DNA from 2 places in the Holdemania sp. 1001302B_160321_E10 genome. Region 2 is predicted to be linked to the other one. Evidence: a T-box and tRNA genes for the amino acid it is inferred to sense, from the RefSeq annotation. Region 2 holds a T-box; the other holds one or more tRNA genes.
What was found. The T-box of region 2 lies ahead of trpS (tryptophan--tRNA ligase). A T-box ahead of a tRNA ligase gene usually reads a tRNA of that ligase, here a tRNA-Trp.
Positions count from the first base shown of each region.

Region 1: it has a tRNA-Trp gene. The T-box ahead of trpS (tryptophan--tRNA ligase) is inferred to sense a tRNA for this amino acid. The anticodon was not compared.

Region 1 is NZ_JADNEM010000009.1:18,260-33,224, forward strand. Features, by position in the region: gene I2D94_RS07010 (NTF2-like N-terminal transpeptidase domain-containing protein) at 1-148, opposite strand, end outside; gene I2D94_RS07015 (phosphodiester glycosidase family protein) at 160-1,137, opposite strand; gene I2D94_RS07020 (ABC transporter substrate-binding protein) at 1,655-2,878, shown strand; gene I2D94_RS07025 (iron ABC transporter permease) at 2,942-4,741, shown strand; gene I2D94_RS07030 (ABC transporter ATP-binding protein) at 4,743-5,861, shown strand; gene I2D94_RS07035 (YesL family protein) at 5,896-6,543, shown strand; tRNA gene I2D94_RS07040 (tRNA-Glu) at 6,635-6,711, shown strand; tRNA gene I2D94_RS07045 (tRNA-Trp) at 6,719-6,792, shown strand; gene I2D94_RS07050 (diphosphate--fructose-6-phosphate 1-phosphotransferase) at 7,029-8,690, shown strand; gene I2D94_RS07055 (shikimate kinase) at 8,792-9,379, opposite strand; gene I2D94_RS07060 (ACT domain-containing protein) at 9,503-9,940, opposite strand; gene thrB (homoserine kinase) at 9,933-10,826, opposite strand; gene thrC (threonine synthase) at 10,819-12,315, opposite strand; gene I2D94_RS07075 (homoserine dehydrogenase) at 12,413-13,582, shown strand; gene I2D94_RS07080 (aspartate kinase) at 13,579-14,916, shown strand; gene I2D94_RS07085 (aspartate-semialdehyde dehydrogenase) at 14,913-14,965, shown strand, end outside.
Region 2 is NZ_JADNEM010000017.1:43,392-58,356, forward strand. Features, by position in the region: gene I2D94_RS11265 (hypothetical protein) at 1-1,424, shown strand, start outside; gene I2D94_RS11270 (AAA family ATPase) at 1,424-2,512, shown strand; gene I2D94_RS11275 (DUF5682 family protein) at 2,512-4,725, shown strand; gene I2D94_RS11280 (VWA domain-containing protein) at 4,725-5,870, shown strand; gene I2D94_RS11285 (DUF3892 domain-containing protein) at 6,032-6,286, opposite strand; gene I2D94_RS11290 (hypothetical protein) at 6,348-7,013, shown strand; gene I2D94_RS11295 (hypothetical protein) at 7,053-7,214, shown strand; gene I2D94_RS11300 (RidA family protein) at 7,266-7,748, shown strand; gene I2D94_RS11305 (competence protein ComK) at 8,100-8,528, shown strand; gene I2D94_RS11310 (asparagine synthetase B) at 8,576-10,345, shown strand; gene I2D94_RS11315 (YitT family protein) at 10,426-11,286, shown strand; gene I2D94_RS11320 (hypothetical protein) at 11,401-11,577, shown strand; gene trpS (tryptophan--tRNA ligase) at 11,588-12,601, opposite strand; T-box leader at 12,632-12,845, opposite strand; gene I2D94_RS11330 (Spx/MgsR family RNA polymerase-binding regulatory protein) at 13,079-13,510, shown strand; gene mnmA (tRNA 2-thiouridine(34) synthase MnmA) at 13,570-14,715, shown strand; gene I2D94_RS11340 (CPBP family intramembrane glutamic endopeptidase) at 14,712-14,965, shown strand, end outside.

The DNA.
Region 1 (14,965 bases), on a different contig from region 2:
GCGCGGCGTCGGGTGTTGTTTTTTCATACGCGCTCATCTTGCCGTTGACCAGAGCCAGCACGCCGGCGGAAGCGCCGATCACGATCGCGAGAATCAGTCCGATCATCGCCAGGGCAGTGCCTGTTGGAATTCCTTGTTTTTTACTCATTGCGGTTTCTCCTATTTCACGATAAAGGCGGTCGGCACGCGGCGGTCACCTTTGATCGATACAGTGGTGTTCAGGGTTTCTCCGTCGTAGACCATGACGGTGGAATTGCCGCCGTCCAGATTCGCGGCGTTGACGGCGTCATACTGCTGCATGATGTCGATGATGTCCTGATAGGTTGAGCCGAAGCTGCTCGGCTGCCGGCCGTCCAGCACCATCAACAGGAACGCGCCGTCGTAGCGTTGACCGATCACGGTACGCGGATTCAGGCCCGGATGCCGTCCGGTTTCGAAGACGACTTCCCAGTTTTTGATAAAGACCGGACCGAAGGTTACGGCGTCGCGGATATCATAATCCAGCGCCTGCTGAGCGGTCATATCGCCGACGACCAGCTGATTGGCGTTGTTGATGCCGATAACCGGCGTGAATTCGCCGGGGGTGCCGCTGATCAGCTTGCCGTCGTGAATGACGATGCCGTAAGCGGTGCCGCCATTGCCGTTGCCGCCGGCATCCTCAAAGCCGCCGGCGTTGATCCCGGCGATCGCGTTGTTGTCCTGAATGTATTTTTCGACGGAATAGCCCGGCGCTCCGGAATCCATATTTGGATTGCAGGCGACGAAGACGCGGGATGGATCGTGGACGATCATCAGCTTGCCTTCAAAGGTCGTGCCTTTCAGATCAATGATCTCAATCGCGTCCTGATCAGCGCTGGGAACCTCGGCAGACTGTTCGCTCTGGTCAGTGAGCTGCGGATTGCGGATCGCATCCAGTTCGGCTTGGGAATAGAACAACCCCGCGGCCTTGTACTGCAGACTGCCTTCGTCCATCGTTTCCAACAGATGCCGGGTGTACGCTTTGTATGGCCCGCAGTAGATCGAATTGAGCGCCAGCGTCCCGGTAATCCCGGCACCCGCAAGCACCATCACCAGAATGATGCCGCTCAGCGCTCCGGCCGAAATCCCGGATTTTTTCGCTTTTCTTTTTTTACTCATTGAATTCCTGTATGAAGTTCACTCTTCATACGACTCCTTTCTTTTCTTAGTGTTGAACCACAGCCTAATTATATCGGCAATGGGGCGAGAAAACAATGCGCAAGCCGACGAAAACAATGAAGACTTCATGACGAAGCTTTGCAAATCAACGCCGAAGCGTCTGTTAAAACATAAAAAAAATTTAGGCTATAAGTGCGAAATCGCCTTCATTTTTCAACGGCTTTGGGGGTTGCCGCATCCAGAAAGAGAGCAGAGATTCGCATCGTTTCCTGTTTGAATCTAAAAATAAATTAGAATTTTTTTAGAGGTTGGGAATGAATCCGGTAAAAATTTCCTGAAAACAGGTAAAATCATCGAAAAATAGGAATAAAGCCTGAAATTTAGTAAGAACAATGTGGTAATTGTTTGCTTATTCCAAATAATTTCACAAATTGATTTCAAATCGTTGAAAAATAAAAAAATTAGTTTTAAGATGGATTTAAGAAAGCGGTTACATAACCGTCGGAGGTAAGGAAACATGAGAAAAGTTTTAACTGTCCTGTGCTGTTTCTTTCTCTGTGCCGCAGCCTTGAGCGGATGCTCAGACAAAGGGACAAAGGAACCGGAGAAGCAGCCGGACAATGCCCAAACACCGGGCGAGTCCACGGAGGGAATCGATCAGTCGACCTTTGAGGAACTGCTGCAGAAGGGGATTGAGAATGGCAAGAAAGTAACGGTCTATTCCACACATTCCGTTGTCGTCAGCGGCTGCGAAGCGTTTAAGAACAAATATAACTTAGACGTTGAATTTGAATGCACGCAGATCGGCGATACCAACCAGATCACTCAGGTCGCGGAGGAAGTCGCCTCCGGCGCTGAAGGCGCGGATCTCATCTTCATCCAGGACGGCGCGCGCGTCATGTCCGATCTGGTCGAGGAAGGCTACGTCTATAACTGGTACAATCAGGAAATTTATGATCTGGTCGGCGCGGATACAGAACCGCTGTTAGTCTATGATTACTGCAACAAGGTCTTCATTTTCAACAGCGATAACGTCAAGGAAGAAGACCTGAGCAATATCTGGTATGTCACCGACGAGCAATACAAAGGCACCGTTCAGATGAAGGATCCGTACAGCGAGGGCGTCAACATGGACTTCCTGACGCAGATCACTTCCGACGACTATGCGGCCAAGCTGGAAGCGGCGTACAAAGATTACTACGGAACCGATCTGGTGTTGGACAGCGATTGCCCGAATGCCGGTTACCAGTGGATCAAGATGCTTTACAACAACGGTCTGGTCGTCGGCTCCTCGGACGGCGATATCGCCCAGGCAATCGGCGCGGAAGGTCAGAGCGAGCAATGGTCGGCCTTAATCACGCTGAACAAATATAAGAAGAATCTGGATAAGGGCTACAAGCTGGGCTTCGCCTCCAACGTCACGCCGTTTGCGGGCTTCATTTATCCGATCTACGGCCTGTTGACAAGCAATGCCGACAACCCGGATATGGCGAAGGCGTTCCTGTGCTGGCTGTTCACGGAAGAAGGCTGGTTCGGCAACGGCGAGCTGAAGATCAACGACGGCTCCCTCTACAACGGCATGACCGGCCGCTTCGGCGATTACTCCGGCAATACCAATCTGAAAGTTACCGACGGTGACAAGACGGTCAAGGAATGGAAATCGATCTTGGTCGAAGAAGATCCGATCTACTGCTCCGAGCACCGCGCGGATGTTGAAGACTTCATCAATCTGATCAAATAAGAAAGCTCTCGGAAGGTTGTGGTGTTCGCCATCACAGCCTTTCTCACTCTTAGGGAGGGGAATATGAAAAGAAAGCTCAATCAAGTCAAGACATTCTTCAGCAAACCCTATAACATCCTGTTGGTGCTCTTTTTGATCGTTCTGACCTATCTGGTCGTCTTTCCGCTGTTTTCGATCGTCAAGGATACCTTCATCGTTCATTCGGCTGAGAAATCCCGCGTCCATCAGGCGGTCGGCAGTTTGACAGCGTATCATTGGAACCGCACGCTCGCCAGCGTTTACAGTAAATCCTTATTGTATGAACCGCTGGCCCACAGCCTGGTCTGTTCGATCAGCGCCTGCATCGTCGCGATTTTAATCGGCGGGGGCTTTGCCTGGCTGGTCACCCGCAGCGATCTGCGCTGGAAAAAAGTCCTGACCAAGCTGTTTATCTTCCCATACATCATGCCGAGCTGGACGCTGGCGTTAGCCTGGAAGAATTTCTTTAAAAACGCCGCGGTCGGCGGGGCGACCGGCATCTTCACGGCACTGACGGGGATCGCAACGCCGAATTGGTTCGCTTACGGACCATTTCCGATCATTCTGGTCACCGGGCTGCATTACGCGCCGTTCGCTTATATCCTGATCGGCGGCATCCTGCGCAACATGGATGCGAATCTGGAGGAAGCAGCGGTCATCCTGAAAACCAAACGCCTGCGGATGTTTACGCGGATTACAATTCCGATGGTTATGCCGGCCGTGCTGAGCACGGTTATTCTGGTCTTCTCCAGCGCGATGAGTTCATTCGCCGTACCGCAGTTCCTCGGTCTGCCGGTGCGTTATTACGTACTGACCACCGAGCTGTACGCCGCGCTGCAGGGAACCAACCCGGGCGTCGGCTACATCCTGGCGATCGTCATGATCGTCATCAGCGTGCTGATCATGCTGGCAAACCAGAAGCTGATCGGCAAGCGAAAATCCTATGCGACGGTGACGGGCAAGAGCGCCAACGTGTCGCTGTTCCATTTAAAGAAAGCCCGCAGTCTATTGTCAGTGCTGGTGCTGTGTCTGGTGCTGTGCATGTCGGTCGTCCCGCTGATCTCGTTCTTACTGCAGTCGCTGATCATTATTAAAGGCAATTACAGTCTGTCCAACATGACGCTGGATTTCTGGATCGGCAGCTCCAAGGGCGGCAACGACGTCATGGACAAGGCCGGAATCCTGATCAACGCGGACGTCTGGAAGACGCTGTTCAACAGTCTGAAGCTTTCGGCAATCGTCGCGGTGGGCGCGGGTACGCTGGGCTTTCTGGCCGGTTATGCGATCGTGCGCCGGCGGGGAAGCAAGCTGAGCCAGATCGTAGAGAATCTGACGTTTATCCCGTATCTGATTCCGTCGATGGCTTTTGCGGCGATTTATCTGTCGATGTTCTCACGCCCGCACGGAATTATTCCATCGCTCTACGGCACCTTTGCGATTTTGGCTCTGATCGGGACGGTCAAATATCTGCCGATGGCTTCCCGTTCCGGCGTGAACTCGATGCTGCAGCTGTCTCCGGAAATTGAGGAGGCCGGCATCATTCAGGGCATTCCCTGGGTCAAACGGATGGCCAAGATCATCGTGCCGATCGAGAAGTCGACGATCGTCTCCGGCTATCTGCTGCCGTTTGTTTCCAGTATGCGCGAACTGAGCTTATACGTGATTCTGGTGACCGCAAACAACCGCGTGCTGACGACATTGTTATTCATGTATGATGAAAAGGGCTGGGAGCAGTATTCCAATGCGATCAACCTGTTGATTATCTTCGTGGTGCTCATCGTGAATTTCGGCGTAGAAAAGCTGACCGGCGCTTCCATTGAAAAGGGTGTAGGAGGAGGAAATTGACATGCCGACAATAAGATTAGTCGATATCACAAAAAAATTCGGCAAGGGCTCAATCGCCGTAAATCATTTAAATCTGGAAATTAAGGACGGAGATTTCGTCTCGCTGTTAGGACCTTCCGGCTGCGGCAAGACGACGACGCTGCGGATGATCGCCGGGCTGGAAACGCCGAGCGAAGGTGAGATCTACATCGACGATCAGCTGGTGTTCTCCGATGCTAAAGGCGTCAATGTGTCGCCGGATAAGCGCAATGTCGGTTTCCTGTTTCAGAACTATGCGCTGTGGCCGCACATGACGGTGTATAAAAATATTTCATTTGGTTTGGAAAACATGAAATGGCCGAAGGAAAAGATCGACGCCCGGGTGAAGGAAATCTGCCAGACGATGCGGATTGAAGAATACATTCAGCGCTATCCGTCTGAATTGTCGGGTGGTCAGCAGCAGCGCGTTGCGATCGCCCGGACCTTAGCCCCGAACCCGCGGGTGTTGTTGATGGACGAACCGCTGTCCAACCTGGACGCCAAGCTGCGCAACGACATGCGCGCTGAACTGAAGCGGCTGCACATGGCGACCGGAGCGACGTTTGTCTATGTAACCCACGATCAGTCGGAGGCGATGACGCTGAGCTCGAAGGTATGTCTGATCAAGGAAGGTGTTTTGCAGCAGTATTGTCCGCCATTGACGTTGTATGGTGAACCGGCGAATTTATTCTGCGCTGATTTCATGGGCAATCCGACGATGAATTTCATTTCCTGCCACGGGATCAAAAAGGATCAGGCAGTCGAATTGACCTGCCGGCATTTCTCTGTTCGTTTCACGCCGAACCAACCGCTGGCGCTGCCGGCGGAAGGGGATTATGTTTTAGGCGTAAGACCGGAATTTGTTAAAGTCAGCGCGGACGAGGGCATCGAAGGCACGGTTGTTTCCTCATTGCCAAGCGGGATGGAAACAACGTTGTCGCTGGCGGTCAAGGACATCACGTTGTCGGCGGTGGCCTTCGGCAGCATCGACTTCGCGATGGATTCCGTCATTCACTTCGGTTTTGAAGGGGATCGGTATATCCTGTTTGACGCGCAGTCGACAGAAAATCTGGGACTGGGTTCCTTACAGATTTTAAACTGATTTAAATAGGGTAATCCTGAAAGAGGAGTGGAACATGGGCGAAAAAGGAGAAAAATTATTTTGGACCGGCGTCGACCGGGTAATGAACATCGTGCTGCTGGGCTTTCTGTGGCTGATCTGCAGTCTGCCTGTCGTCACGATCGGCGCCTCCAGTACGGCGCTCAACGCCTCGATGAGCGGTTATGTGCGGGGAGATCGCCGCTCGGTGATAAAATCCTTTTTCGCCGCGTTTCGTCAGCATTGGCCGCTAGCCACGAAGATCTGGCTGATCCATCTGGTTGTCATCGCGGTGCTGCTGTGGGATTTGCTTTATTATCGGATCGGCGAATCGTCGCAGGATGTGCTGGGGGCCACGGTGGCTGCGGTTGGGCTTGGGCTTGTCTTTTTTGAATTGTTGATGGTCTTTGCACTGCTGGTGGAGGTTCCCGGGCTGACAGTAAAAACAGCGCTGGCGAAGGCGCTGGACCTGGCGTTTACCTGTTTCTTGGAGTCGTTGTCCATTGCGGTGCTGACGCTGGCGGTGCCGGTGGCAGTCTTCTTTCTGCTGCCGGGATTCCTGCCGGCATTGCCGGGCTTGATTGTGTATCTGGACTGGCAGATCCTGCCGAAGATGTTCCAGAAAGCCAAGTTTAAAAAGGGCAGCCGGGAACAGAATCGGATGTTACGGAAACAAAATCACTGAAGGCGGAGCGAAGTTTCTGCCTTCGTTTTTTTATTTTTTTGTTGAAATCATAAAAAGTTTATGCTATTATTACAAAGCAATCGGAAAAAATGGCTCGTTGGTGAAGTGGCTTAACACAGCGCCCTTTCACGGCGTCATTCACGAGTTCGAATCTCGTACGAGTCACCATTTTTTTAGGGGTGTGGTTCAATGGTAGAACAGAGGTCTCCAAAACCTTTGATGGGAGTTCGATTCTCTCCACCCCTGCCACTTATTCGCAAAGCCTTTCTGAAAGGCTTTTTTTATTGCATAATAATCCCCAGTTTAGTCTAAAAATAAAAGTACCAGATTGAGAAATATCGCCGGGGAATTGGACCCCGGCGATCAAATCTTCCGGATGTTCCTTTTTTGTGTCTTTTGTCACGCTGAACACGCGAATACCGGTTTACTTTTCAGGTTAAATATCTTAAAATTACGATGTATCTAAGATGAGAAGGAGATTAACTATGAAAATTTCATCACTACAATCTGCTAGATATGAGTATTCACCGAAACTTCCAGGTATGCTGAGACATGGCATTGCCAATATCGGGGTTCAGGAAGGCGAAGAAACTCAAAGCGCAGCCGATCAGGAAGTAATCAAACGCTTATTTCCAAACACATACGGCAAAAAAGAAATTACATTTGTTCAGGGTGAGAACACGGCGGAAACGAAGAAACAGGTCGTCGGCGTGATTCTTTCCGGCGGTCAGGCTCCGGGCGGACACAATGTCATCTGCGGCTTATATGATGCTTTAAAAGCTGCGAATAAAGAAAATGTTCTCTATGGTTTCAAGAATGGTCCGATCGGTTTGATTGAAGACGATTATTTGATTTTTGACGATGCCTACATCAACCAGTACCGCAACACGGGCGGATTCGATATCATCGGTTCCGGCAGAACGAAGCTGGAAACTAGCGAACAATTCGCGATCGTTGCGGATGTCTGCAAGAAGCATGGAATTACGGCGATTGTCATCATCGGCGGCGATGACTCCAATACCAATGCGGCGGTTTTGGCTGAATACTTTGCGGCGCATGACACCGGCGTTCAGGTCATCGGCTGCCCGAAGACGATCGACGGCGATCTGAAGAACGAAGATATCGAATGCTCGTTCGGGTTTGATACGGCGACCAAGACTTACAGCGAAATCATTGGCAACATCGAAAGAGACGCGAATTCCGCGAAGAAATACTGGCATTTCATCAAAGTCATGGGCCGTTCCGCTTCCCATGTCGCTCTGGAATGCGCGCTGGAAACGCAGCCGAATATCTGTCTGATCTCCGAAGAAGTATCGGAAAAGAAAATGTCGCTGTCGCAGATTGCGGATTACATTGCGGATTCCGTTGAAAAGCGTGCGGCAAAGGGCATGAACTTCGGTGTCGCGATCATTCCGGAAGGCGTCGTTGAATTCGTACCGGAATTCTCTGCGTTAATTCAGGAAATCAACGAACTTCTCGCCGGAAGCAAGGCTGACGCGTTCAACGCGCTGGCGACGTGGAGCGAAAAGTATGCGTTCATTGAACAAGGACTGACGAAAGAATCCATGGGCGTCTTTGCGATCCTGCCGGAAAACATCCAGCAGCAGCTGTTCCTGGAACGCGATCCGCACGGCAACGTCCAGGTTTCCCTGATCGAATCGGAAAAATTATTCTCGGCGTTAGTCAAGGATAAGCTGGATGAAAGAAAGAAAGCCGGAACCTATAAGGGAAAATTCAGTCCGCTGCATCATTTCTTAGGCTATGAAGGACGATGCGCGTTCCCGTCTAACTTTGATTCCGACTACTGCTACTCGCTGGGATATAATGCGTTTATGTTGATCCAGTATGGCTACAACGGCTATCTGTCAAAGATCTCCAACCTGTCCAAGCCGGCCAGCGAATGGACAGCGGGCGGTATGCCGATCACGAAGATGATGAACATCGAAAGAAGACATGGCGAAGACAAGCCAGTCATCAAGAAAGCACTTGTCGAGCTGGATGGCAAGCCGTTTAAATTCTTTGAGGCTCATCGTGAGGAATGGGCTGTGGAAACCAGCTTCGTTTATCCGGGCGCGATCCAGTATTACGGACCAGCTGAAGTCTGCGATATCACGACGAAGACGCTGGCGCTGGAACACGCTGAGTAAAACAAAAACATTCTGTTTCCTTCCGAATCTGTTTTAAAGTAACAAAAAAAGAAATTGCCGAATGGATTGAATTTTCCAAGGGGCAATTTCTTTTTTTCATTTTATCGAATGTGTTCAACTGGAATCTCTGCGATATCAGAAGCGTGAATCAGCTCGTTGTACGTGCTCAGGATCAGCTTCAGATTTTCTGACAAAGGATTGGCGCCGTTTAAATAAAGCACGCGGCAGGGCAGACTGGCCGCCCATTCCAGATGCCGTTTGCGGCAGGGAGAACCGTCGGTTTCGTAGCGGTCAGAATCCGCCAGGAAACGCTGGTGCGCTTCAAACATATCCCCGCCCGGTAGAATCCGCGCGCCGAAGGCTTCCAGTTCTCTTTGGTGCAGACGCTGCCGGCGAAGCTCGGCCGGAGCGTCGACATGCACGGCCAGATCAAACAACGGTACAAACGGCGCATTGAAGCTGTCCATTGATCCGGCCATGACGAAATGATCGAATGGAGTAATGTCATGCATCAGCCGTTCGGCTTTTTCTGTTCGCGAAAACATGAGCGTGAACGGAACTGGCGTGTCTTTGCGCCATAGATAATCGTCGATGTCAAAATAGGGATAACCCAGTTCACTGGCCGTCATCCTGCCCAGCGTGGTTTTTCCTGAACCGGAAGAACCAAATAAAAGAATACCTCGTGTCATCGCTTACCCTCCCCTGATACAGTCCGGACTTTTATTCTATCCCGGAAATGCAGGTTCCGCAATCGGAAGCTTCCAGAATCAAGGATAATCAACATGTTTCGCTCTGGCGGAAGGAAGGTTTTTTTATTCCAGGTCGATCAGGCGGACGTTGGTCACGCCCTTTTTCTCTTTCAGGCTGCGCAGCACTTCGTCGATGGAACAATCCAGATCTGAGATATCCAGCGAGAGGCTGACCGAGGCGTGATCATGAATCGGAATTGACTGGTTGATCGTCAGCACGCTGGTGTGCTGGGCCGCCAGTTCGTTGAGCACCTCGCTTAACACGCCCTGCTGATGCGTCAGGATCATGCTTAACACAGCTTTGCGGCCGCGCGCGTTTTCCGAGAAAGAAAAGATCGAATCTTTATATTTATAATAGGTGCTGCGGCTGATGCCGACGCGCTGAACAGCTTCGCTGACCCCTTTTACTTTGTGCTGTTCGACAAGATCGCGGGCTTCCACAACTTTCGCGTAAAAATCCGGCAGGATTTTCGTGTTGACGATCAGATATTGTTCACTCATAGGGTTCCTCCTTGCATTCAATACGGACGCCTTCCTGTTGGACGCGGCAGGGCAGCAGCTGCCAATGATGATCCAGTGTTTTGAGCTTTAACGAAAGGGCAGCTTCCGGAAGATCATCGAGAAATAAGGCCAGCAGCGTCGGCCCGGAACCGCTGATCATTACCGCGGCGGCTCCCTGATCGACGCATAACTGTTTTACAGCCGCATATTCCGGAATCAGCGGGATGCGGTAAGGCTCGTGCAATGGTTCGTTCATCGCCGCTTCCAGCAACGCGCTGTCCGCCGTTTCCAATCCTTTTAATAGAAAAGCCAGCTTGCCCAGAGCGCCCGCGGCCTGGGCATGAGGAATCCTCTGAGGCAGAGCCTGGCGGGCACGGCGGGTTTCCAGTTCGAAGTCCGGGACCAGCGCGGCCAACCGCAGACGTTCGCTGACGCTGAAGTCGGCGGTCAACAGACAGTCCTGATCGATCAGCGCGGCCTTCAATCCGCCTAACAACGCCGGGGTGACATTATCCGGATGACCTTCCAGTTCACAGGCCAGCCGCAGAAGATCCAGCGTGGAGACCGGCTCGTTCAACAGCGCGTTCGCCCCGCACAGGCCCGCGAGGATGCAGGCGGAAGACGATCCCAGACCGCGGCTGACCGGGATCGGCGAATCAATCGTGATCTGGACGGGGATTGGCTTCTCGTTCAGCTTTTGAAACAAACGGCAGTAGGCTTTCCAGACTAAATTATTCTCGTTGCAATAACGCCGGGGACAACCGGTAATCGTAAACTGCGCGGCGGGGGTGAAAGTGAAGCTGGCTTGTAAGTCCAGCGCCAGTCCCAGCGTATCGAAGCCGGGGCCTAAATTGGCGGTCGTCGCCGGTACGGTCACTTTAATCATGATTCATCGCCTGCACTTTCTGCCGGACATAATCGAGGATCGCATCCTTTTCGATCTGATCGGTATGCCGAACTGGTTTGTCCCGCAAGCCTTGCAACGGAGCGGGAATTGGAATTCCGGTGCGTTTGCTCAACTGTTCCATCGCCGTCCACTCGTCCATTTCAGCCGCACCGAACAAGGCTTCATAGACGTCCTTGCTGAACTTGAAGCACGAAGCGGTCGCCAGGACAACGCATGGATTTTTTTCAAATCCTTCACTTCGCAGCTGACGCAGGACGTGCACGCCGACTGCGGTGTGCGGATCGAGGACCTGACCGCTTTGGGCATAGACCTGCCGGATGGTTTCGGCAGCCTGCTCGTCGGTACAGTCGCCGCAGGCAAATTGTTTCTGCAGGCGATGAAGCAACGCGGAGTCAATCTGATATTCTCCCTGTTTCTGCAGCTGATCCATATAAGCCGCGACCTGTTGACCATCCAATCCGGTTTCGTGCGCTAACAGGCGTTCCAGATTGCTGGAAATCAGGATATCCATCGACGGCGACGTCGTTTTCATGAAGGGCCGCCGGCGGTTGTAGCAGCCGGTGGTGAAGAATTCAGTCAGAACGTTGTTGGCATTGCTCGCGACGATCAGCTTGCCGACGGGCAAGCCCATCTGCTTGGCGTAATAGCCAGCCAGAATATCCCCAAAATTACCCGTTGGCACACTGAAATCCAACGTCTGCCCAGCTGTGAGCACGCCTCGCTGACGCAGCTGGCGGTAGGCCCAGAAATAATAGACGATCTGTGGAACCAGCCGGCCGATATTGATCGAATTGGCGCTGGAAAGCTCAATCTGACAGGCTTTGAACGCAGCGCGCAGCTGCGGATCGGCAAAGCAGCGCTTGACCGCGCTTTGAGCGTCGTCGAAATTGCCGCGGATCGCGCACACGCCGATATTGTTTCCTTCGCTGCTGACCATCTGACGCTGCTGAATTTCACTGACGAGGTGATCAGGATAAAAAACGAGCAGTTCGCAGCCGGCACGATCCTTGAAACTTTCCAGCGCCGCTTTGCCTGTATCGCCGGAGGTTGCCGTCAGGATCAGCGTTTTCTGCGGCTGACTCTGCCGTCGGGAAGCTTCCGCCAGAAATAACGGCAGCAGCGACAGCGCGATATCCTTAAACGCTGCCGTCGGTCCATGATACAATTCCAGTAAAAAGTCGGAACCCAGCGGAGAAAGCCTTACGACGTCCTCCGCGTCGAAGCGTCCCTTGTAAGCCTGATGAAGCAGAGCCTGAAGCGCGGGGGCGTCCAATCCGTCGGTAAAGCAGGCCAGCACAGCCTGGGCGATGGCCAGATAACTGAGCGGCAGGGTCTCCACGTCGATCTGCCGGTTTTCCCAGTCGGTCGGGATGATTAAGCCGCCGTCGTCAGCCACACCGTTTCTGACCGCCGTCCAGAAATCCCCTTCAATATGCGAACCTCGCGTACTGCATAACTGTTTTTTCATGTGTCCACCTCTTGAATTTTTTAACAGTTCTATGATACAATGTCTTTCAATGAAAAACAAGTGTATTTATTTCAGGCACACATAAGGGGGAATTCATTTGAAAATCGCAATGCTTGGCTGGGGTACCGTTGCCCGCAGCCTGATGGAACAGATTGAGAAGCGTCATGATCCAACGCTGCAGGCCGCGGCCATTTTGATCCGGAAGCCGCATCCGCTGACCCATCCGGCCATGACTTATGATTACGCGGCGATTTTAGCGGATCCGCAAATCGAGATTGTCGTTGAAATGATTTCCGGGGCCGAGGCGGCGTGGAATTATTGCCGGCAGGCAATGGAAGCGGGCAAATCGGTCGTGACCTCCAACAAGGCAATGGTTTCGGCGCATTATGGGGAATTGCTGGAACTGGCAAAGAAGCAACAGGTCCAGTTCCGTTATGACGCCAGCGTCGCCGGGGGGATTCCCTGGCTGCGGACGATCAGTGCGTTAAAAGCTACCGATCCGATTCTGGCGGTCGAAGGGATCTTTAATGGAACGACGAATTACATCCTCGATCACATGGAGCGCGATGGGTTGTCGTTAAGCGAAGGCATCGTTCAAGCTCAGCGTTTAGGTTATGCGGAAGCGGATCCCAGTGCGGATTTGGAAGGGGAAGATCTGGCGCGCAAGCTGATGATCAGTGCCGGCTGTGCTTTCAGCGGGCGGCTTCTGCGCGATCAGTTTAAGGTACAGGGATTGCAGGGATTAACGAATCAGGATATTCAGGCGTTTGAAGCGAAAAAGAAACGCTGCCGGCTGTTGTCGGTCTTAAAGAAAACGGAAGCGGGAATTCAGGCCCGCGTCGAGCCAATATTGCTGCCCTTATCCGCACCGCTGGCGCAGATCCGCGATAATCTCAACGCCGGCGTGCTGCGCACAGCCAGTCTGGGCGAGCTGACCTTGATCGGTCAGGGGGCGGGCGGACCGCCGACGGCACACGCCGTGCTCACCGACATTCTGGAAATAGTAAAGGGGTGTCCGGTTGCGCCGCTGCGGCTGCGTGAAATGAAAATCAGCGAAGCCGCCGGGGATGCTCGCTATTATGTGGGAACCAACGACCAGACCGCCCCGCTTTTTAGCGGAGTAACCGCGGAAATCCGGCGCAGCGAAGGGCGTGTTCAGCTCTGGACGCAGATGGAGGACAGCCGGCAACTTCAAGCTTTAATCACTCACGCCCGGACACTTGATCCGCAGCTGTTTGCCGCGCGGATCCAGGAGGAAGAAGCATGATCGTCGCAAAATTCGGCGGCTCCTCGTTAGCCGACGCCAGTCAGTTTCAAAAAGTCAAAGCGATCGTGAAGTCCGATCCCGAGCGTCAGATCGTCGTCTGCAGTGCGGCGGGAAGACGCACAAAAACCGATAATAAAATCACGGATCTGCTTTATTTATGCCACGCGCATCTGCAATATTCCGTTTCCTGCGAGCCGCTGTTCGATTTGATCCGCCAGCGGTTCTGCGAAATCCGAGATGCGCTGGGGGTAAGTCTGGATCTGGAGGAACCCTTAGCCCAACTGAAAGAAAAAATGCGTCAGGGAATCAGCCAGGACGAGCTGGTGTCGCGGGGAGAATGGCTGACGTCGAAGCTGATGGCGGCGTATTTGGACTGGCCGTTTGTCGATGCGGCTGAGGTGATCCGGTTTGGCTATGACGGCAAGATCGATCACAACGTCACCCGCCAGCTGATCCGGGCGCAGGCTCAGCAGACGCCCCGATTTGTCATTCCCGGCTTCTACGGTGCGCTGCCCAACGGCCGGATTAAGGTCATGGCCCGCGGCGGTTCGGATATCACCGGCAGTTTAATGGCCTCGGCGCTGTCTGCCCGGCTGTATGAAAACTGGACTGACGTCAGCGGGATTCTGATGGCCGATCCGCGGATCATCGAACATCCCGTTCAGATCGAAAGGATTACCTACAGCGAGCTGCGCGAGCTTTCCTATATGGGCGCAAACGTCCTGCATGAGGACGCGATCTACCCGGTCAAGGACGCGAACATTCCAATCGTCATCCGCAACACAAACCAACCGGACAATCCCGGCACGCAGATTGTCGATCACGTCGATCCGGCACTGGAAGACCGGTCGCGGTTTGTCACCGGGATCGCCGGGAAGAAGGATTTCACGGTCATCACGATGTACCGTCACAACGCGTCCAACGAGGTCGGTCTGTTGAAGCGGGCGCTGGAGGTCCTGGAAAAATATAAGATCAGCGTCGAACATGTCCCATCGGGCATTGATAATTTCTCAATCGTCGTTTCCACGGCCGCGATAGCCGACAGTCTGTATGAAATCGCGGCGCAGTTAAAACAGGTGTGCGAATGCGACGATATCAAGGTTGTCAACAATCTCAGCCTGATCGCCGTCGTGGGCCGCAACATGGCGCTGCAGTGCGGCATCTCCGGCCAGCTGTTTCAGACGCTGGGCGCGCATCAGATCAACATCCGGATGATCGCCCAGGGCTCGGATGAAATCAACATCATCGTCGGGGTGGAGAATGAAGACTTCAGCCGGGCGATTCAGGTCTTATACGCGGCGTTTTCGCCGAAAGCAGGGAGGATGCAGGCATGAAAAGCTGTCGAATTGCCATTTTGGGCGCTACCGGTGCGGTGGGCCGCAC
Region 2 (14,965 bases):
TTCTGCGCGCCTGCGGGGCGGGGATCGTTCCGTTTTTAAAGGAAGGCTTCGATCCCGCCGGCAAGAAGGCGATGCTGCGGCGGATCCGGCTGATTGTTGATCTGGCGGGAAACCGGGAAAATGCGTTTTACCAGGCGATGGTTCCGCTGGCCCAGCCGGCGATTTTGAAGGAAATCATCCGGGGACTGGCCTGCGATCCGGACAACCTTGATCTTTTGATGCGGATTGCCAATAACGAAAAGGGGAAGCTGAAAGAAACTGCGCTGTACGCCCTGACACGTATCCGCGATCCGAAGGTCGACGCGTTTTTGTTGGAAAAGATTCGTAAAAACAGCCGTTTTCTGCACTATGCCGGCTATACCAACGATCCTGAGATCACCGCGCTCGTCTGCGCCAGCGTGAAGGAACAGCTGCAGTCTGTGCTGGAAGCTCAGGCGCTGCCTACGCTCGATGCGGAAAAGGCGCTGATCGAGTCCTTGAAGCTTCTCGCCTATAAAACCGGTCCGGCCATCACGGAGCTGGTGAGCTGGATTCTCGATCAGGACGCTGCGTTCAGCGCGGTCCGCGATCATCAAAAAAAGCCGTTCCGCACGCATATCCGCTTTGCGCGGGTCAGGCCGTTAGCGTATCTGGTGGCCGGCAGCTGCGAGCGGACGCTGAGTGAAATCGTATTGGAAATCGTGTTCACCAGCTGGCTGGCAGATCAAAACGCCGCGGCCGAAGCGCTGATCAAGACGCTGGTTCAGCGCTGGCCGGACAAAGCCGCCGCGCTGTATGCCCGGATGCGTCTGATTCAGAACTTCGAGCAGGCTTACGGGGAATTGACGGAAGCGTTTGCCGGTCAGCCGCGTTCCTTTTTCAATCAGCTCTGGGCCTGTGTGGAATACGATGAGGCTTTAAAGCAATACGTTTACCGCAGCGCCTTGATCGCCAATCCGCTTCAGGAAGACACGGCGGTCATTCCGTTAGGGAAGACACTTGATCTGCGCTGGATCGACCTGTTAACGGGTCAGCGGAACGTGGAGAAGGGACTGTTTAAGAAAACCACTGTCAAAGTTTACGGCGCGGAGGATCCGTTAGGCAGCAGCGTGCTGGTGCATCTGGCCGATCCGGAAAACGAGCTTCTGAAGCAGAAGCTTTCCGATTATTTTGATCAACGCCGCCAGACGGCAGGGCACTTGTATTTTAAACAAGTTTACGGACTGCCGCTGAAAGAGGAACTGCTTGCCTATTTAAAACACAGCGCTTTCGGTCCGGGGCAGATGGCGATGATGACGCGAGCTTTCTGCCGCCCGCGCGAAGCAGTCCCGGTCTTAAACGAGCTGCAGGACGATTGGAAGAAAAAACGGCCGAACGCCCAGTTGTGGGAGTTCTACGTGCTGGAAAGTGCGATCACGCAATGTGAAGAAAGCGAGGATGAATAATGGAAAATCAGAAATTTCAACGGCTGCCGGCCGAAATCTTGTATCAAACGGAGCTGGATACGTTAATCGCCAACGAACAATACCCGGTTCCGCCCGGCTGGAACATGTCGCCCCGTTCCGTCTTCACCTATATCTGCGGCGGGCGCAGCGGCAAGCTCGAGATCACGCCGAAATACATCGGCAACCCGCGTTTAGTTGAAATCGCGATCGCGACGCTGGTCACCGACCGGGCGCTGCTTTTGATCGGCGAGCCGGGCACGGCGAAGTCGTGGCTAAGCGAGCATCTGTGCGCGGCGATCAACGGCGATTCGACAAAAGTGATCCAGGGCACCGCCGGCACCAGTGAGGAAGCGATCCGCTATTCGTGGAACTACGCGATGCTGATCGCCAAGGGTCCCAGCGAGGAAGCGCTGGTCAAAAGTCCGCTGCTGCACGCGATGGAAAGCGGCAGTCTTGTGCGCTTTGAGGAAATCAGCCGCTGCGCCAGCGAGGTCCAGGACGCGCTGATCTCGATCCTGTCGGAAAAACGGGTGTCGGTGCCGGAGCTGAATCTGGAAATTCCGGCGCAGAAAGGGTTCTCTTTGATCGCTACCGCAAACACCCGCGACAAGGGCGTCAACGAGATGTCGGCAGCTTTAAAACGGCGGTTTAACATCGTTGTGCTGCCGGCGCCGGGCGATTTGAAGACGGAGATGGAGATCGTTACCCAGCGGGTTGGCCAGCTGTCGGGATCGCTGGGCCTGCAGGCGAAAATGCCGGATCAGGACATTGTCGAACAGGTCGTCACGATCTTCCGCGAGCTGCGCGCCGGGGCGACGCTGGACGGTAAGCTGAAAGTGAAAACGACCTCCGGCGTCTTGTCCTCCGCCGAGGCGATTTCGCTCTTGGCGAACAGTATGGCGCTGGCGGCGAGCTTTGGGGATGGAAAAATCCGCGCCGCGGATGTGGCCGCGGGCTTGCAGGGAGCGATCGTCAAGGATGAAGCGAAAGACGGCGTGGCGTGGAAGGACTATCTGGAAAATATTCTGAAGAAGAAAGGCCTGGCCTATTATGAGCTCTATCACGCATGCATGGAGCTGAATAAATAATGGCGGCGGTTTTCGGCGTCCGTCATCTCTCGCCGGCCTGTTCGCTCCATCTGAGTGCGTTTCTTGATCAGCTTCAGCCCCAGGTCGTCCTGATCGAAGGTCCGAGCGACTGCAGCGATTTCATCGAAGCGATCGTCAGCGCGGAACTGACGCCGCCGTTTGCGATCATGGCGTACACTGACACAACGCCGGTCCGCTCGGTTTTATATCCGTTTGCGTGCTATTCGCCAGAGTATGTCGCGATGCAATGGGCGCATGCCCATCAGGTACCGTGTGCGTTTATGGATCTGCCTGCCGCGGCGTTTCTGGTGCAAAACGACACGCCGGACAAACCGCAGGCAAACGATCAGGCGCAGGATCAGGCCATGGATTTGAAGCTGGATGAAGAGGATCGTTGGGAACGGATGTTTGAGCATGAAACGGACGGGGCGAAGTTTGCCGAAGCGCTGGCACTGTTCGCGCATCATCTGCGCCAGCTTCAGCCGCCGGATGCGCTGACGCTGCGCCGTGAGGCGTTTATGCGCGGAGTCATCGATCATTATATTCAAAGCGGAATCGACGCGGAACGAATTGCGGTGATCTGCGGCGCGTACCATGGCGAAGGTCTTGAAACACCGCAGGCTTGCGGACAAGCAGAAAAGCTTCCGGCGCTGTCCGTCCGGCGAACGCTCATGCCGTATTCCTATTTCCGGCTGGCCTCGCTCTCCGGTTATGGTGCCGGCAACAAAGCGCCAGCCTACTATGAACAACTCTGGCAGTATGGACGCAAGGGGCACCCTGATCAGGCGGCCGCGGCTTACTTGTCGCAATTATCGTTTTATCAGCGCAAACATGGCTATCCTTGTTCCACCGCCCAGGTCATCGAAGCGCTGCAGTTGGCGCAGAGTCTGGCCGCGCTGCGGCAGGAAGCGACGCCTTCTTTGCAGGATTTAAAGGATGCCGCGATGGCCTGTATGGGCGAGGGGCGCCCGACAGTTTTAATGGAAGCTTTTGTCGATACGGAAATCGGCACGGCGATCGGAAGTCTTCCCCAGGGTCTGTCGCAGACGGCGATTCAGAATGATTTTTATCAGGCGCTGCGGACGTTGAAGCTGCAGCGCTACAACACGCTGACAGCGAATTTACTGGAACTGGATCTGCGGGAGAAGACCACGGTGAAGACGGAAGCGTCCGCGTTTCTCGATCTGCGCCGGTCGATGTTTCTGCATCGGCTGCGGGTGCTCGGCGTTCCGTTTGGCACGCTGCGGCCAAAAACTCAGGCCCGCGGCGATTGGAAGGAAAGCTGGGATTTGAAGTGGAGCAGTACGGCGGAGATCACGTTGATTGAAGCATCGCTGTCCGGCGACAGCGTCGCTTCCGCCGCTCAGTTTGTGCTGCGTGAACAGCTGGCCCGTGCGCAGCAGCTCAGCGAATGCGCGGCGGTCGTGGAAGAAGCGTTTCTCTGCGGCCTGCAGGAAAGTCTTGACGATGCTTTAAAAGCGGTGCAGGCGCTGGCGATTGATTCCTCGGCCTTGGAGGAGATCGTCAAGACGGCGCGCCGGCTGAGCACGCTGCTGCGGTTTGGTTCGCTGCGGCGAATGGACAGTACGGCGATTGAGCCGTTGTTTCACCAGCTGTTTTACCGCGCGCTGCTGCTCTGTCCGGGCAGCTGCCAGTGCGATGGCAAAGCCGCCCGCGGCGTCATGGAAGCGCTGGGTTCCATCAATGAGCTGTCGATTCTGCACGATCATTACATGGAGGAAACCTGGCTGGACGTCTTAACGGAATTATCCGGCCGCGACGACGTCCATCCGCTGTTAGGCGGCTATGCGGCGGCGATCCGGCTGGAACGGGGGCTGTTGGCGGAAGCAGAGTTGGAGCAGTGGATAAGCTATCGGCTGTCGCCGGGGGTGCCCGCGGAAATCGCGGCGGCCAGCTTTGAGGGCCTGATGCTGCGCAATCATTATGCCCTGATCGCCCGCGCGTATCTGTGGCGGCAGCTCGACGAATACATCGCCAGTCTGTCCGATCCGGATTTCCAGCGTATTCTGCTGGTTTTGCGGCGGGCATTCGGTACGTACAGCGCCGCGGAAAAGCAAGCGGTCGCGCAGAATCTGGGCAGTCTGTGGCAGCTGGATGAAGACAGCGTTGCGGAAGTGCTCAACGACGAGTTAAAACAAGAGGAACAAGATCTTCTGAGCGAACTGGAAGATTTTGATTTTGGTGAATTCTGATGGATACTCAACAAAAATTAACGCGCTGGCGGTTAATCCTCGGCGTTCAAACAGAGTCTGAATTTCAAAAGCTGGATCCCGATTTTAAGCTGGACCGCCGCGGTCTGGCGCTGGATGCCGCACTGGCGGCGGTGTATGGCGGAATCGGGGAAGCCGCGGGCAGCGGAGCCGGCCTGGGCCCCAGCCATCCGCAGATCACAAAGTGGCTGAAGGACATCCGCTCGCTGTTTGATCCGGATCTGGTCAAGGTCATTCAGCAGGATGCGATCGAACGGAAAGGCTGGAAGCAGCTGTTGATGGAGCCGGAGCTGCTGGAACAGCTGGAACCGGATTTGGAAATGGCCAGCGTATTGCTTACGTTAAAAGATCTGATCCCGGCGAAGTCGAAGGATCAGGCGCGCGCCTACATCCGTAAAATTGTCGAGCTGATCAACCGTCAGCTGGCCTCACAGCTGCAGCGGTGCGTGCATGCCGCCCTGGCGAAGCAGGAGCATTCCCCGCTGCCCAGCGCCGCGGCGATTGATTTTCCTTATACCGTGCGCAAAAATCTGAAGCACTATTCGCCTGCGCTGCAGACGATCGTGCCGGAGCGCGTCTATTTCTTTGACCGCAAGCAGAAAAGCAACCGCTGGCATGTGATTCTGGATATTGATCAGAGCGGTTCCATGTCCAGCTCGATCCTCTATTCCTCCGTTACGGCCTGCATTTTGGCGAGCATGAACGCGGTGCGCACGCACGTCGTGGCGTTTGATACGACGATTGTCGATCTCAGCGAGCTGTGCAGCGATCCGGTCGAGCTGCTTTACGGTTTCCAGCTGGGCGGGGGAACCGATATCCATAAATCGGTAAAATATTGCGAGCAGCTGATTGAGGAGCCGAACAAAACAATCTTCTTCTTGATTTCCGATCTGGATGAGGGCGGCAATCACGCCGGACTGCTTCACCGGCTGCAGGCGATGAAGGAAAGCGGTGTGACCGTGATCTGCCTGTTGGCGATTCAGGATGGCGGCAAGCCGTATTACAACCAGGATATGGCCCAGCGCGTGGCCAATCTCGCGATTCCCTGTTTTGCCTGCACACCCCAGCGGCTGCCGGAGCTGCTTCAGGCGGTTTTCCAGAAACAGGATCTGGCCCGGTTCGGCTGATTCGCTTAAAAAGCGGCAAGGTTGGCGACGATCCTTTCCGCTAAGTTGGTGAACAATTTAGTTTTGCGTGAAAGTATAGAAAAAAGCAGGGATTTTGCCCTGCTTTTTTCTATACCGGAGAGTTGATTCCGGCAGCCCTGATTTGAGTTAAGGAGGAAAACTTAGAACTCTTTCAGGTTAGAGAACTTCGTGTTCGGATCGCCATCGTTCTTAGAACGGATGTGCTGCTTTCCGTCACGGCCTGTAAACAGCATCGCGCCCTCGATCTTGCCCTGTTCGATAGCTTCGATCGCCATCTCATAGTCATAGACCTTGCCTGTGTTGGACTTAAATTCACACAGGTTTCCTTCGTTGTTCTTACGAACAGCGACGAAACGTTCTTTGCTGGATTCAGTTTTCTCGTTTTTTCTTGCCATATTTATCGCCTCCTGACATTATTCTGAGCCCGGCCAGCATAAATATACTTGAGGTGATATTGTGAAATTCTGGAAATTTGCGGCTGCGGATTTGTCGACAGTACTGATCGATCAGCCGCCCCATGCCGAATCGGCGTCCCGGATTCTGAGCGGGGGGCTGGGTATCGGCGGCGATCAGCTGGCGGGCGTTGGCGAACAGGCTGAAGAAGGAAGCGTTCTGCTCGATGCGCAGGGCAATGACGGCCCCTCGCTCTTGTCCGCGGTGCTGGCCAAGGCAGTCTGGCAGAAACGCATGCAGAATCAAGCTCAGGGCACGATTCGGACGCCGGACCGCTGGATCAGCTGGTTTATCGAGAAAAATGGAATCGCGCTGTGCCTGCCGCGTCCGCAGGTTACGAAAGACTTCATCGGCTATTATGGTCAGCATGAATGCCGCGGGGAGGGGATTCTGCCCTGGGATCCGCCGGATCATGCGGTGCATCGCTGGCGGCTGATCGACGCGCAGTCCTTTTATCTGGATTCCAGCGTGCCGGTGCAGGGACGAATCTGCAGCAGTGCGGAAGGGGCGCTGTGCGCCTATGCCTGCCTGCGGAAAGACAGACTGCTTTCCGGTCCGGCGTTAGCGTTGTGCGAGGGCGGACGGTTCTGGATCCGGCCGCAGGGGAAGGCGCTGATCCTGACGACGCCGGTTTTTTTCATCGCCGAGGGTTCTCTATTTGAAAATTAACCTGAAGTCCAGTATAATAGGCGTCAGAGGTGATGGAAAATGATCGAAAACGTCAATGACTTCTTATCTGTTGCCTTTCTCGCGCTTCTTTTAATCATTGCGGCGTTTCAGGTCGTCAAGCATTTCAGCTCGCGCCACGCGCGGCGGATTATGGATCTGGAGCGGGATTACTATATCCAGGATTTTGAAGAAGACGAATAGGAATCCGATCATAAAATCAGACTCAAAACGGCAAACGTACAGGAGGTAAACATGCTGATTCAGGAAATTACATCTGCCAATGCGCCGAAAGCGATTGGCCCGTACACCCCGGCGGTGAAGCTGGGCGACTTTGTTTATATGTCCGGCCAGATTCCGGTGGATCCGGCCAGCGGCGAAATCGTCGCGGGCGGCATCCAGGAACAGACTCACCAGGTATTAAAGAATATCGAAGCGCTGTTGGCGGAGATGAATCTGGAAATGCGCCACATCGTCAAGACGACGGTCTTCATGACCGACCTGGGCGAATTCAATGCGATGAACGAGATTTATGCCACGTATTTTGACCGGCCGTATCCAGCCCGTTCCACGGTGCAGGTTGGCGCGCTGCCGAAAGGCGCGAAGGTTGAGATCGAATGCCTGGTCATCGACACGCTCGTCTATGAACGCCAGATGCAGGGCGGCTGCGGAGGCTGCGGCGGGGGCTGCTCCTCGGATGAAGGCGGCTGCTGCGGCGGTGACTGCTGCGGAGAATAACCTAACACAAAAATTGGACTGAGGCTTCTCTATAAGGATTGTTTTGTCTTTGAACAATCAAAAAACAGGGAAATTGCAGCGGAAATTCCGGTTTTTACTCTCGCTTTGCGGGAGTTTTTTTATGTTTTTTTCAAGCGGTAAGAATAAATTGAAAATAGAATGTTAAAACTGCCAGCCGGGTATAAATAGAGCTGACGGGTTTGTATGAATTATGCGAATAAAATAAAAATTTGCCTGCCCAGTGTGTAACAGAAATATTTACGAAGAACGAGAAAAAAACAGGATTTTTTAAATTTTCTGCAATGATTACTAGTGACGGATCACTCACCAAAGCATTAAAAAGGGGAATTTATGAGAGACTTATTACTACTTTACTACGATTCAGCAAACTGCTGCACGATTGCGGTCCATTTCGATGGGACAATCAGCGCACTGCCGGACAAACCGGTAAAATGGCTGCGCCGCTGGTGCGTCGAAGCGGGAAGCAGCCTGGAAGGGCGGCTGGATGGTTACCGTAAGAAAATGGGAATCATCCAGAAACCGGCGCTTTATATCGGCGGCTATCCGCCCCAGATCTTTATTCCGACCGTGTCCATGGAGCGCGATGACTGTCTTTACCTGCGGGCTGACCGCATTCGCAAGATTATGAGCGATGACGGGATCGCCGTGGTTTGTTTTGATACCGGCGTTGTTTACCGGATACCGGTCTGCGCCCGCAGTCTGCGTCAGCAGCGCAACCGCAGCCTGCAATATTTGGAAATGTTGAACGGCCTGCGGTGAATCAGACGATGATGTTTGTCATAGAATGAAACGATGAGGAGGAAATTATGACGAAGATCAATCTGATATTCAACGAAAATCGGAATATTCAAAAAGAACAGTCCCGGCTGGAACGGATGGGGCTGAAGGACGAACTGGCAATCGTCAGCGACGAGCATCTTCTCGCTTCAGCAAAACCAGATCAAGTTTACTACGACAGCCAGCGCAAGTGCGGCTGTTTCTGGTCGGGCATCCTTGATAACGAGGACGAGCTGCGGTCACTGTGGAGCCAATACCGGCCGCAAAGCACAGGCAACAGTGCGAAAATGTTGGCGCAGCTGTATGAAATTTTAAGTGAGAAGTTGTTTGAAAAGCTCGACGGCTGTTTCGTGATCGTGTTTGTCCAGGGTCATCAGCTGCATATTGTGCGCGACCCAATGGGTGTGAAAACGTTGTATTATACGCGCAAGCCGGATGGGGAATGGCTGTTCTCCGATCAGATCAAGGGATTGTTTGCCGAGGGCAGCCGCATGCCGGTCGTCAACCGGGCCGCGCTTCTGGAGCTGTTTGCGTTAGGGCCGTCACATACCGAAGGGCAGACGTTCTATAAGAACATCGCGGAGCTGCCGATGGGGTATGCGCTGCTGATCCGCGACCGCAAGGAAAGCCTGCACGAATACTTTGAACTGAACGTGCACCGGCACAACGAGGATCTGGCGGCGACGGCGGCGCATGTCCGGCAGATGGTCAGCGATTCGCTGAACCGTCAGTGCGCAGCCTCGGACGTGCACGCGGCGTTTCTTTCCGGTGGTTTAGACAGCAGCATTCTGTGCGCGCTGGCGGCAAAGCACGGACCATTAACGACATACTCGCTGGATTATGAGGGCAACGCGCAGTATTTCAAGGGCTATGCGTATCAGACGACGCGCGACAACGAGTATATCGACGCGATGATCGAGCGGTATGCGTTCGATCATCATCCGCTAGTCATCGCCCAGCGCGAATGCGCGGACTTGCTGGAACCGGCGATGATCGGCCGTGATGGTCCCGGCATGGCGGATGTCGATTCCAGCCTGTTGTGGATGTACGGCAAGGTCAGGGAACAGAATGGTTCGGTGCTGACGGGTGAATGCTCGGACGAGCTGTTCGGCGGTTATCCGTGGTTTTACCGCAGCGATCTGGTCAGTCTGAAATCTTTTCCATGGCTGCAGTCGCTGCCGCAGCGTGTGAAGCTGCTGCGCGCGCCGATGAACGAGCTGGACTATGAGGGCGCGATGCGTTCCGCTTACTGGGCGACCGTTCAGCGGGCGCCGAAGGATCCGTTTGACAGCGAACAGGATCAGCGGGCCAAGCTCATGACGTATCTGACTGTGCATTGGTTTATGCAGACGCTGGTGCAGCGCCAGGAAGCGATGGCGGCTCTGACAGGCTTGACCGTGCGGGCGCCGTTCTGCGACGCGAAGCTCTACCAATATCTGTATAACGTGCCGTGGTCAATGAAATTTTATAAAGGTGAAGAGAAGGGACTTTTGCGGCTGGCGTTTGAAGACATCCTGCCGGCCAAGGTCGCGCACCGCAAGAAAAACCCGTATCCGAAGACCTATCATCCGGAATATACCCAGCGTGTCAAGGACCGTCTGCAGGCACTGATCAACGATCCTGAGTGCCGTCTGTGCGAGCTGCTGGAGCCGGCGGGATTGCAGGAATTGATCGACACCGACGGCGGCAGTTTTGCCAAACCGTGGTTCGGTCAGCTGATGATGGGGCCGCAGCTGCTGGCGTATTTTATCCAGCTGGAACTGTGGCTGCGCCGCTACCAGATCCGCATCGAATTCTAAGATTTCAGATTCCTGTCTTTTTGGCTTGAAAGACAAAATAAAGATGATAAAATGAGGAATGGAAAAAAAGAGGAGATTTTATGTCAAACCAAGCCAAAAAGGACTGTAAAACACTGATTGCAGTCATTCTTTCCGCCTTTGTCTACGCGCTGGCGATGAAAGCTTTCGTCGAGACCGGCAATCTGTTCCCGGGCGGCTTCGCCGGCCTGTCCCGCATGTTCAGCATGTCGCTGTCGAAATTCGGCGGGATTACGATTCCGTTCAGCGTCTTCTACTTCCTGCTGAACATTCCGCCGACATTGTTAGTCTACAAATATGTCGGCCACCGCTTCACGATCTTTTCCGTGCTGCAATACTCATTAACCAGCTTGTTTACAGAGTTGCTTCCGACCTTTCCGATCACCAGCGACATGCTTTTGATCGCGGTGTTCGGCGGCATCTTGGGCGGTCTGGCAATCTCAATCGCGCTGCGCGCGGATGCCAGCAGCGGCGGCACCGATTTCATCGCGATCTACGCCTCGACGAAATACAACGCTCCGACCTGGTCCTACGTCATGTATTTCAACGCCGCGATGTTGGTGCTGGCGGGTATCCTGTTTGGATGGGAACAGGCGCTGTATTCAATTATTTATCAGTTCTGCAGCACCCAGGTCGTGCAGACGATGCATCTGCGCTACAAGCTGAATTCCTTGTTTATTATCACGGAGAAGCCGGAAGAAGTCTGCGACGCGGTGTTCCATTACTGCCGTCACGGCATTACCAAGCTGTGGGGCGAAGGGGGCTTCTCGCATACGCCGCGGTGTCTGTTATTCATGACGGTCAACGCGTATCAGGTTCACGGCTTGATCGAAGCGATCCGCCTGGTCGATCCGAAGGTGTTCATCAACGTGTCCAAAACCGATAAAATCATCGGCAACTATTATCAGAAACCGCTGGACTAACCCAGCCTGAGACGTTCTTTCATCAGAACGTCTTTTTTTCCGCTTTTCGACGAAGTTAAACAAGCTTTGCGCTTTTAAGCGGGTATGCTGAGCTTAACGGAAGGGGCGAAGCACATGGACTATCAGGTCAACGATCCTGAACTGCAGCGAAAGCTGGATCTGGCGGAAAATGTCATCCAGCCGAAAACCCGCCAGGAAAGCCGGCTGCAGCGCTACTGGCAAAGCGTGGGGTGGAAGCACGCGGATAAAAAAAACCTGGGACTACCATCATCCCAGGCTGCGGACAGCTGAGGCTGTCCGTTTATCGTTTGCGGAACTCAAGGCCGATTTTGCGCTGGACCTTTTCCAGCTTGCGGCTGGCCAGCCGCTGCGCCTTGACGGCGCCCTCGGCCAGCGTTTCCTCGATCAAGGTCGAATTGATGATCTCGTTGTAGCGAGCCTGAATTTTTTCCAGCTCGGCGCAGACGACGTCTGCCACGGCGCTTTTGAATTCCCCATAGCCTTTGCCCGCGAAGCGTTCGGCAATCGTTTCGATCGCTTCACCTGAGAGCGAAGACATAATCGTCAGCAGGTTGGCGATGCCCGGCTGGTTTTCAGGATCAAAGCGCACGCACGCTTCATTGTCTGTCACGGCCGACATGATTTTCTTGCGGGCCGATTTCAGATCTTCCAGCAGATAGATGCAGCCCTTGTCGCCTTTGTCGGATTTGGACATTTTCTTTGACGGATCGCTGAGCGACATGATCCGCGCCCCCACCTTTGGAACAACCGGCTCCGGAATCCGGAACGTTTCGCCATAGCGGTTGTTGAAGCGGTTGGCGATGTCGCGGGTCAGCTCGACATGCTGCTTCTGATCCTCGCCGACAGGAACATAATCCGCGTCATAGATCAGAATATCGGCCGCCATTAAGCACGGATAGGTGTACAGGCCGACCGTCAGGTTTGTTTCGCCTTTTGCGACCTTATCCTTATACTGCGTCATCCGGTTCAGCTCGCCCTGATAGCTGTTGCAGTTCATAATAAAGCCCAGCTGCGCATGCTCCTTGACGTCCGACTGTAAGAAAATCGTTGCCCGCTGCGGATCCAGACCGCACGCCAGATACAATGCGACGGCGTCCTTCAGATTCTTTTTCAGCTCTTTGGGATCCTGATAAACCGTGATGCAGTGCAGGTTGGCGATGAACACAAGCATTTCGTATTCATCCTGATACTTGACGAAATTGCGCAGGGCGCCGATATAGTTGCCCAGCGTCAGCTGTCCGCTCGGCTTGATTCCGCTGAGCATGACTTTTCTTTTTTCAGTGTTTTCCATCATTTCTCCTCCTAAAATAAAAAACGCCCCGATCACCGGGACGCTTCCGCGTGGTACCACCCAGCTTGTTTTCCAGACGCCTGAAAAACCGCTCATGCAGGATAACGGCCTGTTCCGTTGGAAAACTGACGCTTTCCAAGGCTCCAAAAACCCAATTCACGAAAGATTTCTGCGGATGAGTCGCACCGTTCCTCATCTCTCTGGATGTCACAAAATCCCGCTACTGCTTTTTCTTCGTTGCTTTTCTTAATTTAAGCACAAACCGGTCGAACATGCAAGCCGGATCGGACTGGATCTTGTCAATCCGAGACGCAGCAGCGAACTGCAGGTCATAAAAAATCATGAAATTCATCCGAGAATCGGCAGGGCCGGATTGAATTTCCGGCTGTTTCATTGTATGATAAAAGCTCAAAAGAACTCACAACGGCGTTGAGCTTGATTTCAGCCCGGCTGTGCGCAATAGAAATGGCGGTGCAATTTATGATCGTAGTGTATACTTCACCCGGCTGTGCTTCCTGCCGAAAGGTCAAACAATGGCTGAAAGAGCGGAATCTGCCGTATATAGAAAAGAACATTTTTACGACGCTGCTCAACGAAACGGAGATCCGGCATTTGTTGATGCGCAGTGAAAACGGCTCGGAGGATATCATCTCCAAGCGCTCAAAAATCATCCAGCAGAACGCGATCGACCTGGACGACATGACGATCAGCGAGCTGGTGCATTTCATCCAGGAAAATCCATCCGTGCTGAAACGGCCGATCATCCTGAATGAACGGAACTTCCAGGTCGGCTACGACGAGGAGGAGATCGACGCGTTCGTCCCGCAGCAGCTGCGCTCTCTGGCCCGGCTGTCCTGCAACGCCAGCTGTCCGAATTACGCCGGCTGCGGCAAGATCCGGGAAGAAGCCTGACAAGCATCTGCGGATGCTTGTTTTTTTCCTCAAATTCAAAAGAAACAAAGGGAGGATGAATGATGAAAATCTTAGTCGGTTTGTCCGGCGGCGTCGATTCCGCCGTCGCGGCGTATCTTTTAAAACAACAAGGGCTGGACGTAACCTGCGCGTTTATGCGCAACTGGGATTCGATGGCCAACAATGATTTCTTAGGCAATCCGAATGCGGACGACGACGTATGCCCGCAGGAAAAGGACTGGATGGACGCTAAAAGCGTCGCCGACAGTCTGGGATTAGAACTGCTGCGCGTGGATTTTGTCAAGGAGTATTGGGATAACGTTTTCTCTAACTTCCTGCAGGAATACAAGAAGGGCCGGACGCCGAATCCCGATATTTTGTGCAACAAATACATCAAGTTTTCCAGCTTTCTCGATTTCGCCCGCAGCCGCGGCTTCGATACGCTGGCGACCGGCCATTATGCGCGTGTGCGGCATGAAGCAGACTTCAGCGGTTTATACAAGGCGCACGACCTGAATAAGGATCAGAGCTATTTCCTTTGCCAGGTTGCGTCCGATGCGCTGCGGCATACGTTGTTTCCGTTAGGCGAGATTGAAAAGCCGGAAGTGCGGCGGATCGCGAAGGAACTGCGGCTGTCGATCGCGGAGAAAAAGGATTCGACCGGAATCTGTTTTATCGGCGAGCGCAACTTCCGGGAATTTCTGAAGAACTACCTGCCGGCCAAATCCGGCAAGATCGTCGATGTGATCAGCCGCCGGGTCTTAGGCGACCATGAGGGCGTGCTGTATTACACGATCGGTCAGCGCAAAGGCCTGGGGATCGGCGGCGAGGGCGGACCGTGGTTTGTCGTCGGCAAGGACGTCGTCCATAACGAGCTGCTGGTGGCCAGCGGCGAAAGCAACGACTGGCTCTTAAGCGATACCTGTCTGGTCAGCGGCGTCAACTGGCTGGCCAGGACAAAACCGCAGGGCGCGCTGTCCTGCTGCGCGAAGTTCCGCTATCGTCAGAAGGATAATCCGGTGACGCTGGAATTCCTCGATGAAACGACTGTCAGACTGACCTATCCCCAACAGGTCGCTTCGGTGACCCCGGGGCAGCAGGCGGTCTTCTATCTGGGCGAGCAGTGTTTGGGCGGGGGCGTGATCGAGGAAGTCTGGCATCGCGGACAATCGCTGACGGACCGGATCCGCAGCTTTGAGCCATGAACCGAGTCAGGCTGTCAAAGCGCCGGGTGCAGGTCATCCTGTTCAATTATTTCGCGGGCTACCTGTTTCTTTATCCCCTGTTGATCGGGGTGCTTCTCCGGCTGTTTGCGCCCTTAGGGATCCCCAATCTTGACCGGATGTTGGAAAATCTGGTCTATATTCTGGTTTTTACGGTGACGGTCGGCGCGGCCTGGCCGCTGTTAAAGGAACATCTTGAGCGTTTTCGGCAAAACCGGCGGACGATTGTCAA